3 regions of the Micromonospora sp. NBC_00421 genome follow, and region 2 is predicted to be linked to each of the others. Evidence: riboswitches for the same ligand, from Rfam matches in the RefSeq annotation. Region 2 holds a riboswitch; each other region holds the start of a gene.
What was found. Region 2 has a riboswitch for cobalamin ahead of OHQ87_RS07900 (CbtB domain-containing protein). Riboswitches for the same ligand answer to the same signal wherever they lie in the genome.

Region 1 (4,418 bases), 740 kb from region 2:
TCAGCTCGGCATAGACGTCGAAGAACCGACGCGACTCCGGCGGAGGTGACGTGATCCAGAGGTGGGCCAGGTCCACCTCGGCCCACATGTATGACACTGCCGGATCGATGACCGTCGCTCGCCCGTCCGCAGTCGCCAGCACGTTCTGGGCCCACAGGTCCCCGTGCGTCAGGCAGGCCGGCCGGACCGGCAGCAGCTCGGGGAGGCGAGCACACAACCGCTCCAGCGCGGCCCGGTCGGCGGGTTCGAGCGCCGCCTCGACGCGCGGCTCGGAGAGCCAGCGGAGCAACCGGCGCTCGGCGAAGAATGCGAAGCCGTCGTCGGCCCACGCATTCATCTGCCGACGGCGACCCAACCAGTTGTCGCGGTGCCATCCGAAGCGGGGATGGATGGTGCTCGTGTGCGCCTGGGCGAGCGCGTGGGCGAACTGCTCCCAGAAAGCTACCTCGCTTGGTCTCGGCTGTAGCAGCGACAGCACGAGCAACTCGTGGTTCGCCACGATCACCTCGGGTGTCGCCAGTCCTCCGCGCTCCCGCAGGGCCGCCAGCCCTTCGGCCTCCGCGACAAAGGCGTCACCGTCGCCGTCGGGCGCTTCGGCGAAGGCTTTGACGAAGACCGACGGCGCGTCCCTGCGGTGGGCTATTCCGGCGAGCGCGGCAAGTCCACCGCTGACCGGCGTGATGGTGACGATGTCGCGGATCCCCGTCCGCGACAACCGCTCCGCCAGCGGATCTGTCAGGAACATCGGCAGTGGTCTCCTCCGGTCGGGGGCGTGCCGGGATCTTCCGGAGTCACGGTGACCATCCCAGCACATCCGCGTTAGGACAGGCCCTTCCGGAACCTTCCGACGCACCGCAGTAGGCGGCGATGACGCCCGCCCGGGTGAGCCGTTGGTGTCGGTCGGCGTTGGGGCGGCGGTGGCCAAGGCCGTCGGCTCGGGTTGGCGGGTCGACCCGGACGGCCGTCCGTTGTGTGCACCCGCGCGGGCGGAACGGCAGGCCGGTGAACGGTTCGCGCCCGGCGTGGTCGTGCAGACCCTACGCCGGGGGTGCTCTCCATCGAACTCGTCAACTGGTAGTCCGGGGGTCAGACCGCCGCGGAGGTGGGCTGGTGCCACTCGGGCTGGCGCACGCCAACGTCGACGAGCGGTTCATCGCGGAGTCCGTCCGCTTCGATGTCGGCCGCGTCCCGAACCGGCATCTGGCCTTCGGCCACGGGCGGCACTTCTGCGCGGGCGCGCCGCTGGCCCGGCTGGAACTCCAGCACTCTTCGTGTGTGCCGGTGACCTGGCAGCTCAGGGTGGCGGGATGTTGACCAGGCGGCGCAGCAGGTCGATGAACTGGGCGCGTTCGGCCACCGTGAACCGGTCGAGCAGGTCGTTCTGAGCGCCGTCGACAAGCGTGTCCATCTCCCGCATCCGGGCGGTTCCGGCGTCGGTGATGTGAACGACGTTGCGGCGCCGGTCCACCGGGTCGGGTTCCCGGCGGAGCAGGCCGTCGGCCTCCATCCCGTTCAGGGTGGTGACAGCGTCGCCCCGGTCGATGCCCAGCCGGCGGCACAGCTCTGCCTGGCTGATCCCGCCGAACTCGTCGAGCGCGGCGGGGATGCCGTACCGCATCCGGTCGCCGGGGCGATCCAGGTGCGTCCCGACGACCCGGTTCGCGCGGGCTGCCCCGTGGTGGAGCAGCCAGGAGGTCAGCCGCTGGAGCCGAGCCGGTGGTGCCCCCGGCTGCAGGGCCGGTTCGTGAGCGAGCGGATGGGTCGGGTGATCGCCGTGTCCAGTGTGCCGTCCATCCTGGCCCCGGCCTTCGGCCGGCGGGATCCGGGCCGTCGAGCACCTGCGGCTGGTGATGGCGGAGTTGCACGTCGCCGGCCTGGGTCAGCGGCACGCTGACCACGGTGGACCGGCCGGGCGACAGCGGCAACAGTGGACCTGCAAGATCATCGCGGGCTGCGGCCGCCGCGTGCGGGGGGCGTCGCCGACCTGTGCCGCTGACGCGAGTTGGCATCCTCGACGGCATGATCGTGCGAGGTGCCCCGCGTGCGCGGGGAGAATCGGGAAGCCGGTGTGAATCCGACACGGGCCCGCTGCGGTGACCGGGGAGCGACCGTCCATGCGCGAGGAGCGCAGCCACTGGCCATAAGGCCGGGAAGGCGGACGGGCTGGCGTTGATCCGGGAGTCCGAAGACCGGCCTCGCGTCGACCGCCCACCCCTCCGGGCTGGGCCGAGCGCAGCGGGAGCCTGCCTGTGGCACTCTACGACGCCATCCACCGCCGCCGGGACGTCCGGGCCCAGTTCACCGGGGCGCCGGTGCCGGCCGACACCCTGCACCGGATTCTCGACGCCGCGCATGCCGCGCCCGGCGTCGGCTACTCGCAGCCGTGGGACTCCGTCCTGGTCCGGGACCCCGACCTCCGCCGCCGGTGCCACCGGCACGTACAGGCCGGGCGGGCCACGTTCGCCGCCACCCTGGACGGTCCGCGCCGGCACGTTCGATCACCGGCAGCTCCCAACCCGCCCGCGGCGGAGGGGACCGCGACGCCGGCCAGACGCAGCATCCGGTCGGCGATCGGGCGCAGCACCTCCAACTCGTGCCGGGTCAGTCCCACCTGGTCCGGCGTGCCCTCGGCGGGGCGGATGCACGCCGCGTGCCTGCCGACGAGCTGCCGGGTCACCTCGGGCGACGCCCAGAACCTCGATGGTCATCGGCCGTCCGGTGTCACGTCAGCAGTGGTAGCGCCTGTTGGCGGACATCGACGTAGCGCGCGTACACCTCGGGGGTGCCGGCGGCGGTGACCTCCTCGGCCGCGACCGGCCACGGCGGCGGCTCGGCGTCGCCGGACAGCGCCCAGGCCGCCTGCCGCGCCGAGCCGAGCGCCACGTACTCGGCAGCGCGCGGCACGGCCACCGGTACGCCGAACAACGCCGGCGCGACCGCCCGCACCGCGCGGGACCGGGCCGCGCCGCCGATCAGCAACACCCGGTCGACCGGGACGTCCTGGGCACGGAGCGCGTGGAGGGCGTCGGCGATACCGCCGAGCATGCCCTCCACGGCGGCCCGCGCCAGGTTCGCCGCCGACGCGTTCGCCCGGGTCAGGCCGGCGAGCAGACCGCGCGCGTCGGGCAGATTGGGGGTGCGTTCCCCATCCAGGTACGGCAGCAGGGTCAGCCCGCCCGCGCCAGGTTGCGCCGAGAGCGCCAGCTCGTCCAACTCGGCCAGTGACCGGCCCAGCAGGTCGGCGACCGTGACCAGCACCCGGGCCGCGTTGAGCGTGCACACCAGTGGCAGGAACCGGCCGGTCGCGTCGGCGTACCCGGCCACCAGCCCGCTCGCGTCGGCGGTCGGCACGTCACTGAGCCCGTACACGCATCCCGAGGTGCCCAGCGAGACCACCACGTCACCCGGCCGCAGGCCGACGCCGAGCGCCCCGCCCATCGTGTCACCGGTGCCGGCCGAGAGCAGCGCGCCCGAGGTGGTCTCCCCGACCACCTCGGCCGGTCCGGCGATCCGGGGGAGTGCCACGTCCCGACCGAAGGCGAGCCGCACCAGGTCCTGCCGGTACGCGCCGGCGGCCGGTGACCAGTAGCCGGTGCCGGACGCCTCACCCCGGTCGGTCGTCGGTTCTCCGCGGTCCGCGCGCAGCCGGTGGGTGAGCCAGTCGTGGGGTAGCAGCACCATGCTGGTGCGGGCCGCGAGCTCGGGCTCGGCACGGGAGAACCAGCGCAGCTTGGTGACCGTGAAGCTGGCCACCGGCACCAGCCCGACCGCGTCGGCCCACGCCTTCGGGCCGCCGAACTCGTCGGTCAGGTCGACGGCGGCGCGTGCCGAGCGGGTGTCGTTCCAGAGAATGGCGGGACGCAGCACCTCGCCGGCATCGTCGAGGCAGACCATGCCCTGCTGCTGTCCGCCGACGCCGATCGCGGCCACACCGTCCAGAAGACCGGCGCTGGCCTGCTCGTACGCGGCCCACCACAACCGTGGCTCGATCTCGGTGCCATCGGGGTGCGGGGCGCGGCCCGCGCGGAGCACCTCGCCGGTCTCCGCGTCGCAGACCACGACCTTGGTCGACTGGGTCGACGAATCGACCCCGGCAACGAGGGTCCTCGCGCCACCCATGGCGATGCCTCCGTAGCTCGGTGGGACCCGAGCCTACGTCCAGCGACCGGATTTGTTCAATGGACTTACAAAATTCGACGTCGTGGCAGCGGTGCCGTGGCCTCACCCGGCCCCACGGGTTACGGGTGCGAGCGCGCCTCGTCGCGCCGACGACCCCGCGCTCCACCCCCTGACTCGCCCGACGAGCGGTCAGCTCACTCAGCGCCCATGGTGATGCGCAGGAACTCCTCTGCGACGGCCATCGGCGTCTGGGTAGCCACCTGCCGGGGTGCCTGCTGCGACGCCTGATGGTATGCATC
Region 2 (4,418 bases):
CCACGTCGATCTCGTCCGACGACGGAAGGGTGACGCCGCTGAAGGCCTGCTCCACCCGGTCGAGCAGGCCGAGCGTGGCCGCGTCGGTGAGGGTGGTGCGGGCCCCCCGTACGACGAGCCGGTACGCCGCCCGCCACTGGGCGAAGGCCCGCGCGTCGGCGAGCGGCGTGCCGCCGGCGATCACACCCCCGGGGGCCTCGATGTCGGCACCGGCGTCCAGCAGCGCGTCGACGACGTCCACGTCGTCGCAGCTGGCGGCCCAGTGCAGCGGGGTCTCCTGGTGCGGTCCGACGAACCGGGCGTCGACGTCGGCACCGGCGGCGACCAGGGTGGCCACGGTGGCGGCACCGTGCGGAAACCGGCCCGGCCAGTCGGTGACCACGTGCAACAGCGTGCGGGAGGTGACGCCGGGTCGGTCGACGATGCGCGCGGTGGTCAGCCCCGGGTGTGCGGTGAGCAGCTGCCGCAGCGCGGTGCGGTCGCCGTCGCGGATCGCCCCGGTCACCGCGACCGCCAGCGGATCGTCGACGCTGAGCAGCAGGGGATCAGTCACCTCCGCGACCCTACCTGTCGTCGGGAAGCAGCCGGTCCAACGGCCGGGGACGTGCTCCAGATCGAGGGCGCGCACCAGCGCGACGGCGTATCGCGCCTTACGGCCGCTGGTGGTGCCCAAACTGGAGTTGCCACCGGGAGCCGTAGCGGCTGAGTCGGACCACCGCCAGCGGCGCGACGTCCAGCCGGGGCAGGGTGGCCGTCGGGAGCCGCAGTGCGTGCCCGATCGCCACCCGGACCACCATCGGGTGGGTCACCGCGACCACCCGGACGCCCTGGGCGAGTCGGCAGTCGAGCCAGCCCCCGACGCGTTCGCGTAGCGCGGCGAGGGACTCCCCGCCGTGCGGTGCGGCGTCGGGAGTGTCCCACCACTGCCGCAGCGCGTCGGGGTCCCGCGCCCCCACGTCCGCCAGGCTCTGCCCGGACCAGTCGGCGTACCCGCAGTCGGCCAGCGCGGCCTCGACTGTGGGGCGCAGCCCGAGGGCGTGAGCGGTCTGCACCGCCGCCGGCGCCGGGCTGGTCAGGCAGACGTCGACCGGGCCCAGTGGGCCGCGCCGGTCGGAACCGGCCAGGGCGAGGGCGGCCCGCCGGCCGCCCTCGTCCAGGTCGTCGTCACCCGCGCCGAACACCGCCCGCCGCAGGGCGGCGGTGTGCGCGTGTGCGACCAGCCGCAGGCTGGTCGCGGTCACGCCGGTGTTCCCGCACCGGTCATCGGCTCGCCGGGGTGACAGTCGGAATCCCGCCCGCCCCCGGTCGCCGGTCCAGCCGCCGGCCCTGGCTCATCAGGGCGCTGAACAGCAGGCCGATCGCCGCCCAGAGCACCACCTGGGTACCGAGAGCGGCCAACCGGAAGTTCCACAGCAGAGTCGCGGGGAAGTCGTCCGGCACCTCCTGGAAGGACGGCAGGACGACATACCCGGCACCGGCGACCAGGAGGAAGCCCCCGACGGCCGCGCCGACCCGTTGCCAGACCGGTGCGTCGGGGCGGACCGACCGGTAGCCGAGGGTGCCCGCCCAGACCGCCACCAGACCGAGCACCACCAGGGTCAGGTAGGCGGCGGTGCGTTGGTCGATGGTGTCGGGACTGCCGACCGCCGGGGGGTTGGCCGGATACTTGAGGAACGGCACGAGCACCGCGCCGAGCAGGGCGCCGCCGGCGAGCAGCAGCGCCGACCGGCCGTCGTCCGTGGTCCGCAGGCGACGGCGCAGGAGCGCGTACCCGGTCGCCAGCAGGCCACCCATCGCGGTGCCGAACAGCCCGGTGGCCAGGAACAGGCCGGCCCGCTGGCCGCCCCGGCCCACCAGGGCGTCGGCGTGGTGGTCGTCGGCCACCGGCCCGGTGTGGCTGGCTGCCTCCTCGATCGCGATGGCCGCCTCGATGCGCGGCTCACCGACGAGGTAGCCGAACGCCCCCGCGAGCAGGCCGGCGACGAGACCGGCGAGCAGACCGCGGAGCAGGACGGTGGCGAACGTGGGTGGATTGTGGGTGGGGTTCAGTGGCACGGGACACCGAGCAGGTGCCGGCCGTCGTGCATGAGCTCGTGCAGGTACATGCCACTGCGCGAGACCGCGCCCTGGTCGAACGCGACCAGATAGGTGAGCAGCAGGAGTACGCCGACGACGGCCAGTGCCGCCCAGTACACGCGGGTCGACCCGACGGGGTGCACCAGCGGCTGGGCGGGAGTGGAACTCGACATGGGACACGAACCTTCCCGGGGATGACGCGTCCCCATCGCAAGGCTGCGGACGACCGAGCGTCCTGGCTCGCGGACCCGTCGACGACGGGGACCGCTCACAGTGGCGCGACCGCGCCGGATTCTCACCGGCTTACCTCGCGACGCCGCAGATTTGGATCGACCGTAGCGGCGTGACCCCCGAGCGGTCAATCGTCATCCCGCCGAATGTGAGCAACCGGGGCGGGGACCGGCGCTGCGCGAGTCGACCGCCCCGTCCGACGCCGAGCGGGCGGCCGGACGGGGCGGTCGGTCATCGACCGGCTGGTGCGGGTGAGGTGGGGACGGTGCTGGTACGGCGTCGTCGGCCCACCGCCCCCAGGACGACGTCGACGAGGAGGAAGACGAGCAGGGTGAGCCCGATCAGCGGCAGCGCCCAGCCGACCGCCACGACCAGTGGTGTGCCGACGATCAGGACGCCGCGCGGAAGGCCGCGTACGCCGCCGCGGGCCGGTGGGGTGCCGGTGAGGGCGCGGCGGTCGGCGCGGGTGGGCCGGCGTTGCCACCACATGCGGTAGCCCCAGACGATGACGCAGAGCAGCCCGAGGGCCAGCGCGGCGAGCAGGATCTGGTTGAGCGGTCCGAAGAGCACCCCCATGTGCGCCTGGATGCCGAGACCACTGAGCTTGGCCAGCAGTGGCCAGTCGGCGAAGTCGCTGCGGGCGGTGACCGTGGCCGTGGTGGGGTCGACGGCGACCCGGTCCTTCGCGACCGGCCAGACGTTGTCGACCTGCGTGACGGTCCAGGCCGAGCCCGGTTCCGGCGCCGGGGCGATCTCGACCGGGCCGGTCAGACCGGCCGTACGGGCGGCGGTCAGGACCCGGTCGAAGGCGGCCGATTCGACCACCCCACCCGCTCCGGCCGCCTCGTGGTGACCACCACCGGTGTCGGCCGGGGCGGTGGGCGCGGCGGTGAGGGCGGTGGAGATCTGCGGGGCGCGGGCGTCGAGCGCGTCGAGGCCGGCACCGAAGTTGGCCCCGGCGTACCGGGACCAGGTCAGCCCGGTCGCGGAGAGGAACAGCAGGCCGACGGTGAGCCAGACGCCGACGGTGGCGTGCCAGCCCCGGGTCCGCCGTACCCCTCTGGCGGTGGACAGATCCGGCACGAGCAGGTGCCGGACGGTGGCCCGGGAGGCGCGGCGGCGACGCCACCACAGTACGACCCCGCCGAGCGCGATGACCCACAGCCAGCTCGCGGCCAGCTCCGAGTAGTGCCGGCCCACCACCCCCAGATGCAGGTTGCGGTGCAGGTCGTCCAGCCAGGTGGTGGCCGGCGTGGACCCGAACCAGGTGGTCAACTGCCCCTGCACCCGGCCCGTGAACGGGTCGACGTATACGGTGTGCTGCTTCTCGCCCAGCTCCGGCGCCGAGAACACCACCCGGGTGGTCCGGTCGTCCGCACCGGGCTGCACCGCGGCGACGCTGCCGTAGGGGTGCGCGTTGCGTGCTGCCCCGACCTGGTCGGCCACCGGCAGCCGACGCTCACCCACCTGGGCCACCGTCAACCGGTCGCCGTAGAGCATCCCGTCCACCTGCGGAGCCACCGTGTAGGCGAGTCCGGTCAGCGCGGCGACCACCAGGAACGGCGCGACCAGCACACCGGCGTAGAAGTGCAACCGCAGCAGCAGCGCACCGAACGGGGAGGTACCTCGGGCCGACCGGGCGGGTGGGTCGGCGGTGGTGGCGGCGGGCTCCGGCGTCGACGGGCCGGACAACTCGGTGACAGACATGTTCTTCCGATCGGAATTGTCGGGATACACCCGGTGGTCGTTCCCCGTGCATGCGTGCGGGTCGGCCGGGTCCGTGGTGTCGGCCTCGCCCGGAGAGGTAGTCGGCGCGAGCGCCGCCATGGTTCCCGGGAATGTCCGGACGGGACGGGTCCGTCGAGGGTCCGGTGCCTGGTGGCGGCCCGTGCCGTCGCGGCTGTCGACATCGGAGGGTCCGGTCCCGGCGTACGGGTGGACGCCTGACCTCAGCGGCGAAGCGGGCGGCGTCGCCACCACACCAGGCCCGCGACCACCGCCAGGACGACCACCGCGCTGCCGGCGACGGCGGTGCCCGGACCACCACCGGTGTCCCCGGCCGCGGCGGTGACCGGGCCGCCCGACGCCGTCGGGGGAGCGGCCGTCGGCGC
Region 3 (4,418 bases), 1.2 Mb from region 2:
CCCCCACAGGTCCGGGTGCAGGTCACCCCGGGCCGCCCGGGTCTCGTGGTATGCCGGGTGCGTGCCGAACCGTTCGGCGAGGCCGGTCGACGTCTCCAACGCGGTCAGGAAGATCTCCTCCTGCACCCGGGTGGACAGCTCCCTGGCCTCGACCGAGTCGAACGGCAGGCGCAGCGCGAAGAACGCGTCCTGCAGGCCCATCAGCCCCAGCCCGACCGGTCGCCAGCGCGGGTTCGACGCCGCCGCCTGCGCGGCCGGGTAGTAGTTGATGTCGATCACCCGGTCCAGGAACACCACAGCCGTACGCACCGTGGCGCGCAGCTTCTCCCAGTCGACGCCGTCCCCGGCCAGGTGCGCGCCGAGGTTGACCGACCCGAGATTGCAGACCGCCGTCTCGGTGTCGCTGTTCACCTCGAGGATCTCGGTGCACAGGTTGGACAGGTGGATCGTGTTGCCCGGGGCGCCGGTCTGGTTGGACAGCCGGTTGGCCGCGTCCTTGAACGTCATCCACCCGTTGCCGGTCTGCGCCAGGGTGCGCATCATCCGCCCGTACAGGTCCCGGGCCCTGACCGTCCGGATGGCCTTCTTCTCCGCGACCCGGTACGCGGCGTCGAACTCCTCGCCGTACAGGTCGGGCAGCTCCGGGGCGTCCGACGGGTCGATCAACGACCAGTCGGCGTCGGCTTCGACCCGGCGCATGAACTCGTCCGGAATCCAGTTGGCCAGGTTGAGATTGTGGGTACGCCGGGCCTCTTCGCCGGTGTTGTCCCGCAGCTCCAGGAACTCCTCGACGTCCGGATGCCACGGCTCCAGATAGACGCAGGCGGCCCCCTTGCGCCGGCCGCCCTGGTTGACCGCCGCCACCCCGGCGTCGAGGGTCTTGAGGAACGGCACGATCCCGTTCGACCGGCCGTTGGTGCCCCGGATCAACGCGCCCCGGCCACGTACCCGCGACCAGGAGATGCCGATGCCGCCGGAGAACTTGGACAGCTTCGCCACCTGGTGGTAGCGCTCGTAGATCGAGTCGAGCTCGTCGCGGGGCGAGTCGACCAGGAAACACGACGACATCTGCGTGTGCCGGGTGCCGGAGTTGAACAACGTGGGGGAACTCGGCAGGTAGGCAAGCGACGACATCAACCGGTAGAACCCGACCGCCTCGTCGGGCGTGGTGGACAGCCCGCAGGCCACCCGCAGCAGCCAGTACTGCGGGGTCTCCACCACCAGCCGCGACTCGGGGTGCCGCAGCAGGTACCGGTCGGCGACCGTGCGCAGTCCGAAGTACTCGAACCGCAGGTCACCCGCCGGGTCGACCGCGTCGTCGAGGGTGCGGGCGTTGCGGGCCACGAACGCGGCGGTGTCGTCGGAGATCAGGCCGAGGCCGTGGGCGTACCGGATGGACTGGCTGAAGCTCGCCACCGCCTGCCCGCGGACCTCCTGCTCCACGTAGCCGGCCAGCAGCCGGGCCGCCAGCCGGGAGTACTGCGGTTCGGTGCCGATCAGCTCCGCCGCCGTCTGGATCGACAGCTTGTCCAGCTCGGCAGTGGTCGCCCCGTCGTAGAGGCCGCTTATCGTCTTGGTCGCCACCCGCAGCGGGTCCACCTCGTCCAGGTCGGCGGCCCACCGCTCGACCGCCTTGACGATCTTGTTGACGTCCACCGGCTCGGTGTCGCCGTTGCGCTTGCGTACCCGCATCGCCGGCCGGCGTGGCTCCGCGCCGTCGGCCTCGGACGGGGGGCTCTCCGCTACGTTCGTCATGACCTCTCCTCGCTGTCACCGATGGCCCTCGGACGCGGGAGAACGCCAACGGGCGCGGCGCGGCGGCCGGCCCGGTTGCTGGCGTCGGTCGTCCCGCGCGACCTCCGACCGCCGCACGCAGCAGCGCACGGCGCACTGGCAGGTCTTCGGACTCGCGGGCCTGACCGGGTTCCACCGGTCGCCTACTGGCCGTCGCTTCCCAGACCTCGCGGCCCAGTGCTCGATGACGGCGGTCGTTCCCACTCACCGCTGCGGGGCAGTCCCGGATTTACACCGGGTTCCCTGTTGCCTCGACCGGGCCGTTCAGGCCCGGTCGAACCAGCTGCGTGGGACACCATATATGGCGTCCCCTGGGGAGAAGCAACACTAGATGTCGCGTCGGCGTGTCGGATCACTCTCACCCGCCCGGCCGGTCGCGCGCAGTGACGCCAGCAGCCGTAGCCGGTCGGCGTCGGGGCTGCCCGGCGCGGCGGTGAAGACCAGCATGACCGGGCCGGGGTTGCCGGGCAGCGGGTAGGTGTCCCAGTCCAGGACGATGTCACCGACCTCGGGGACCTCGAAGGTCTTGGTGCCGCTGACCGAAGCGCGCACGTCGTGCCGGGCCCACAGCCGTCGGAACTCGGCGCTGCGGATGCTCAGCTCGCCGACGATCGCGGTGGCCCGGGGGTGGGTGGGGTCCGTGGCGACGGCGGCACGCATCATGCCGATGTAGTCCATGGCCTGCTGTTCCCACGCCGCGCAGCGCCGCGACGCGGTCGTCGGGTCGTCGAACATCAGCAGGAGCATGTTGAGCCGGTCGGGCGGGTAGCCCTCCGGGTCGCCGAGCAGCGCCGTCGCCCACGGGTTCCAGGCGAGCAGGTCGAGGTGTCGGCCGAGCACGACCGCCGGGGTGTCCAGCACCAGCAGCAGCCGTCGGGTGCTCTCCGGCACCCGCTCCGGGCCGGGGTCCACCCGGACGGGCACCGGCCGGCGGGCGGCGCGGGCCAGGGTGAACAGGTGCCGGCGTTCCTCGTCGTCGAGGCCGAGCGCGCCGGCGAGCGCGTCCAACACGTCGTCGGACGGGCGGACCTCGCGGCCCTGCTCCATCCGCTGGTAGTAGTCGGTGCTCAACCCGGACAGCAGGGCCAGTTCCTCACGCCGCAACCCGGTGACCTTACGTCGGCCGCCCGGCTCCAGGCCGACGTCGCGGGGGTGCAGCCGGCCGCGCCGGGCGCGCAGGAAATCGCCGAGTTCGCGGGCGTACGGATGGGTCATGCCGCAAGTGTGTCGCGGCCCGGACGGGTGAAGGTAGGTCCGGCAGACCTGGGCAACCGGGAACGACCGATCCGGCCCGGATTGCTCCTAACGTCGTCGCTCCACCCCGATCTCCCAGGAGCAGCAGATGACCGGATGGACCGCCGCCCACATCCCCGACCAGCACGGCCGTACCGCCGTCGTGACCGGCGCGAACTCGGGCCTCGGCCTGGTCACCGCCACCGCACTGGCCCGCCACGGCGCGCACGTCGTGCTCGCCGTCCGCAACACCGCCGCCGGGGAGCAGGCCGCCCGCCGGATGGACGGCGACGTCGAGGTACGCGAGCTGGACCTGGCCTCCCTCGCCTCGGTACGGGCGTTCGCGGCGAAGCTGACAGTCGATCATCCGGTGCTCGACCTGCTGGTCAACAACGCCGGTGCGGTGCTGCTCGGCCCGCGCCGCACCACGCCCGACGGCTTCGAGGCGCACCTCGGCACCAACCTGCTGGGCCACTTCGCGCTGACCGGCCTGCTGCTCGGCAACCTGGCGGCGGCGCGGGCGGCCCGGGTGGTGAGTCTCAGCTCGATCACCCACCGGAGCGCACACCTGGACTTCGCCGACCTGATGTTCGAACGTGGCTACCGGGCCGCCGCCGCCTACGGCCGGTCCAAGCTCGCCACCACCGTCTTCGGTGTCGAGCTGGACCGCCGACTGCGCGCCACCGGATCACCTGTCCTCAGCACGCTGGCCCACCCCGGCGTCACCCGCACCAACCTGACTCCCCGGGCGTGGGAACACCGGGGCCGGCGGGGCCGGGTGATCGCGTGGCTCGGCCTGCTGGCCACCCAGCCGGTGGAGCGGGGCGCGCTGCCGCAGTTGCGTGCCGCCACCGACCCCGGGGTACGGGGCGGCCAGTTCTTCGGTCCGTCCCGGCTCGGGGAGACATGGGGACCGGTCGCCGAGGCCCGGCTCAGCCGGGAGGCCGCCGATCCCGCCGTCGGCCGTCGGCTCTGGACGGCGGCCGAGGAACTGACAGGCGTCAGCTGTCTCTGACGTCGGGGCGCACTAGCATGGCTGCGGTCGGTGACGGCGGTGGAGACGAGGCGACATGGGATGGCTCGGGCGGGTACTGGGCGGCGGGGGCCGGCAGGTCCAGGACGATCCGGTCCGGCAGGCGGCGCTGTTGACCGAGGTGCGGCAGCGGTACGGCGCTCACCTGGCGGTCCGGTCGGCCGAACAGGTGGCGGAGATCGTCCGCCGGCTCGACGACGGCGACGGAGCGGCGGTGGCGGCCGCGATCGTCGGTGAGTTCGCCGACGCGGCCCATGCGGACCTGCTGGCCCAGACGGCGGAGCTGTACCGGCGTGGCGGTCACCGGTTCCCGGTCGACCGCCGCAACTACCGACCACTGTGGCGGGCGGCCGGTGCC

Region 1: it holds a riboswitch for cobalamin, as region 2 does, so the genes downstream of both, OHQ87_RS05125 (nitroreductase family protein) here and OHQ87_RS07900 (CbtB domain-containing protein) in region 2, are expected to answer to the same signal.
Region 3: it holds a riboswitch for cobalamin, as region 2 does, so the genes downstream of both, OHQ87_RS12875 (ribonucleoside-diphosphate reductase subunit alpha) here and OHQ87_RS07900 (CbtB domain-containing protein) in region 2, are expected to answer to the same signal.

What each region holds. Positions count from the first base shown of each region.
Region 1 covers NZ_CP107929.1:1,075,269-1,079,686, forward strand. The annotation lists gene OHQ87_RS05110 (fructosamine kinase family protein) at 1-745, opposite strand, end outside; gene OHQ87_RS05115 (cytochrome P450) at 1,111-1,314, shown strand; gene OHQ87_RS05120 (MarR family winged helix-turn-helix transcriptional regulator) at 1,295-1,618, opposite strand; cobalamin riboswitch at 2,014-2,212, shown strand; partial or broken gene OHQ87_RS05125 (nitroreductase family protein) at 2,250-2,480, shown strand; partial or broken gene OHQ87_RS05130 (DNA-binding response regulator) at 2,564-2,686, opposite strand; gene xylB (xylulokinase) at 2,722-4,119, opposite strand; gene OHQ87_RS05140 (glycosyltransferase family 4 protein) at 4,314-4,418, opposite strand, start outside.
Region 2 covers NZ_CP107929.1:1,819,104-1,823,521, forward strand. The annotation lists gene OHQ87_RS07885 (ankyrin repeat domain-containing protein) at 1-553, opposite strand, end outside; gene OHQ87_RS07890 (histidine phosphatase family protein) at 651-1,241, opposite strand; gene OHQ87_RS07895 (CbtA family protein) at 1,261-2,055, opposite strand; gene OHQ87_RS07900 (CbtB domain-containing protein) at 2,046-2,249, opposite strand; cobalamin riboswitch at 2,284-2,425, opposite strand; gene OHQ87_RS07905 (PepSY-associated TM helix domain-containing protein) at 2,539-4,014, opposite strand; gene OHQ87_RS07910 (copper resistance CopC family protein) at 4,257-4,418, opposite strand, start outside.
Region 3 covers NZ_CP107929.1:2,984,667-2,989,084, reverse strand. The annotation lists gene OHQ87_RS12875 (ribonucleoside-diphosphate reductase subunit alpha) at 1-1,755, opposite strand, end outside; cobalamin riboswitch at 1,875-2,095, opposite strand; gene OHQ87_RS12870 (helix-turn-helix transcriptional regulator) at 2,122-3,009, opposite strand; gene OHQ87_RS12865 (oxidoreductase) at 3,137-4,042, shown strand; gene OHQ87_RS12860 (hypothetical protein) at 4,098-4,418, shown strand, end outside.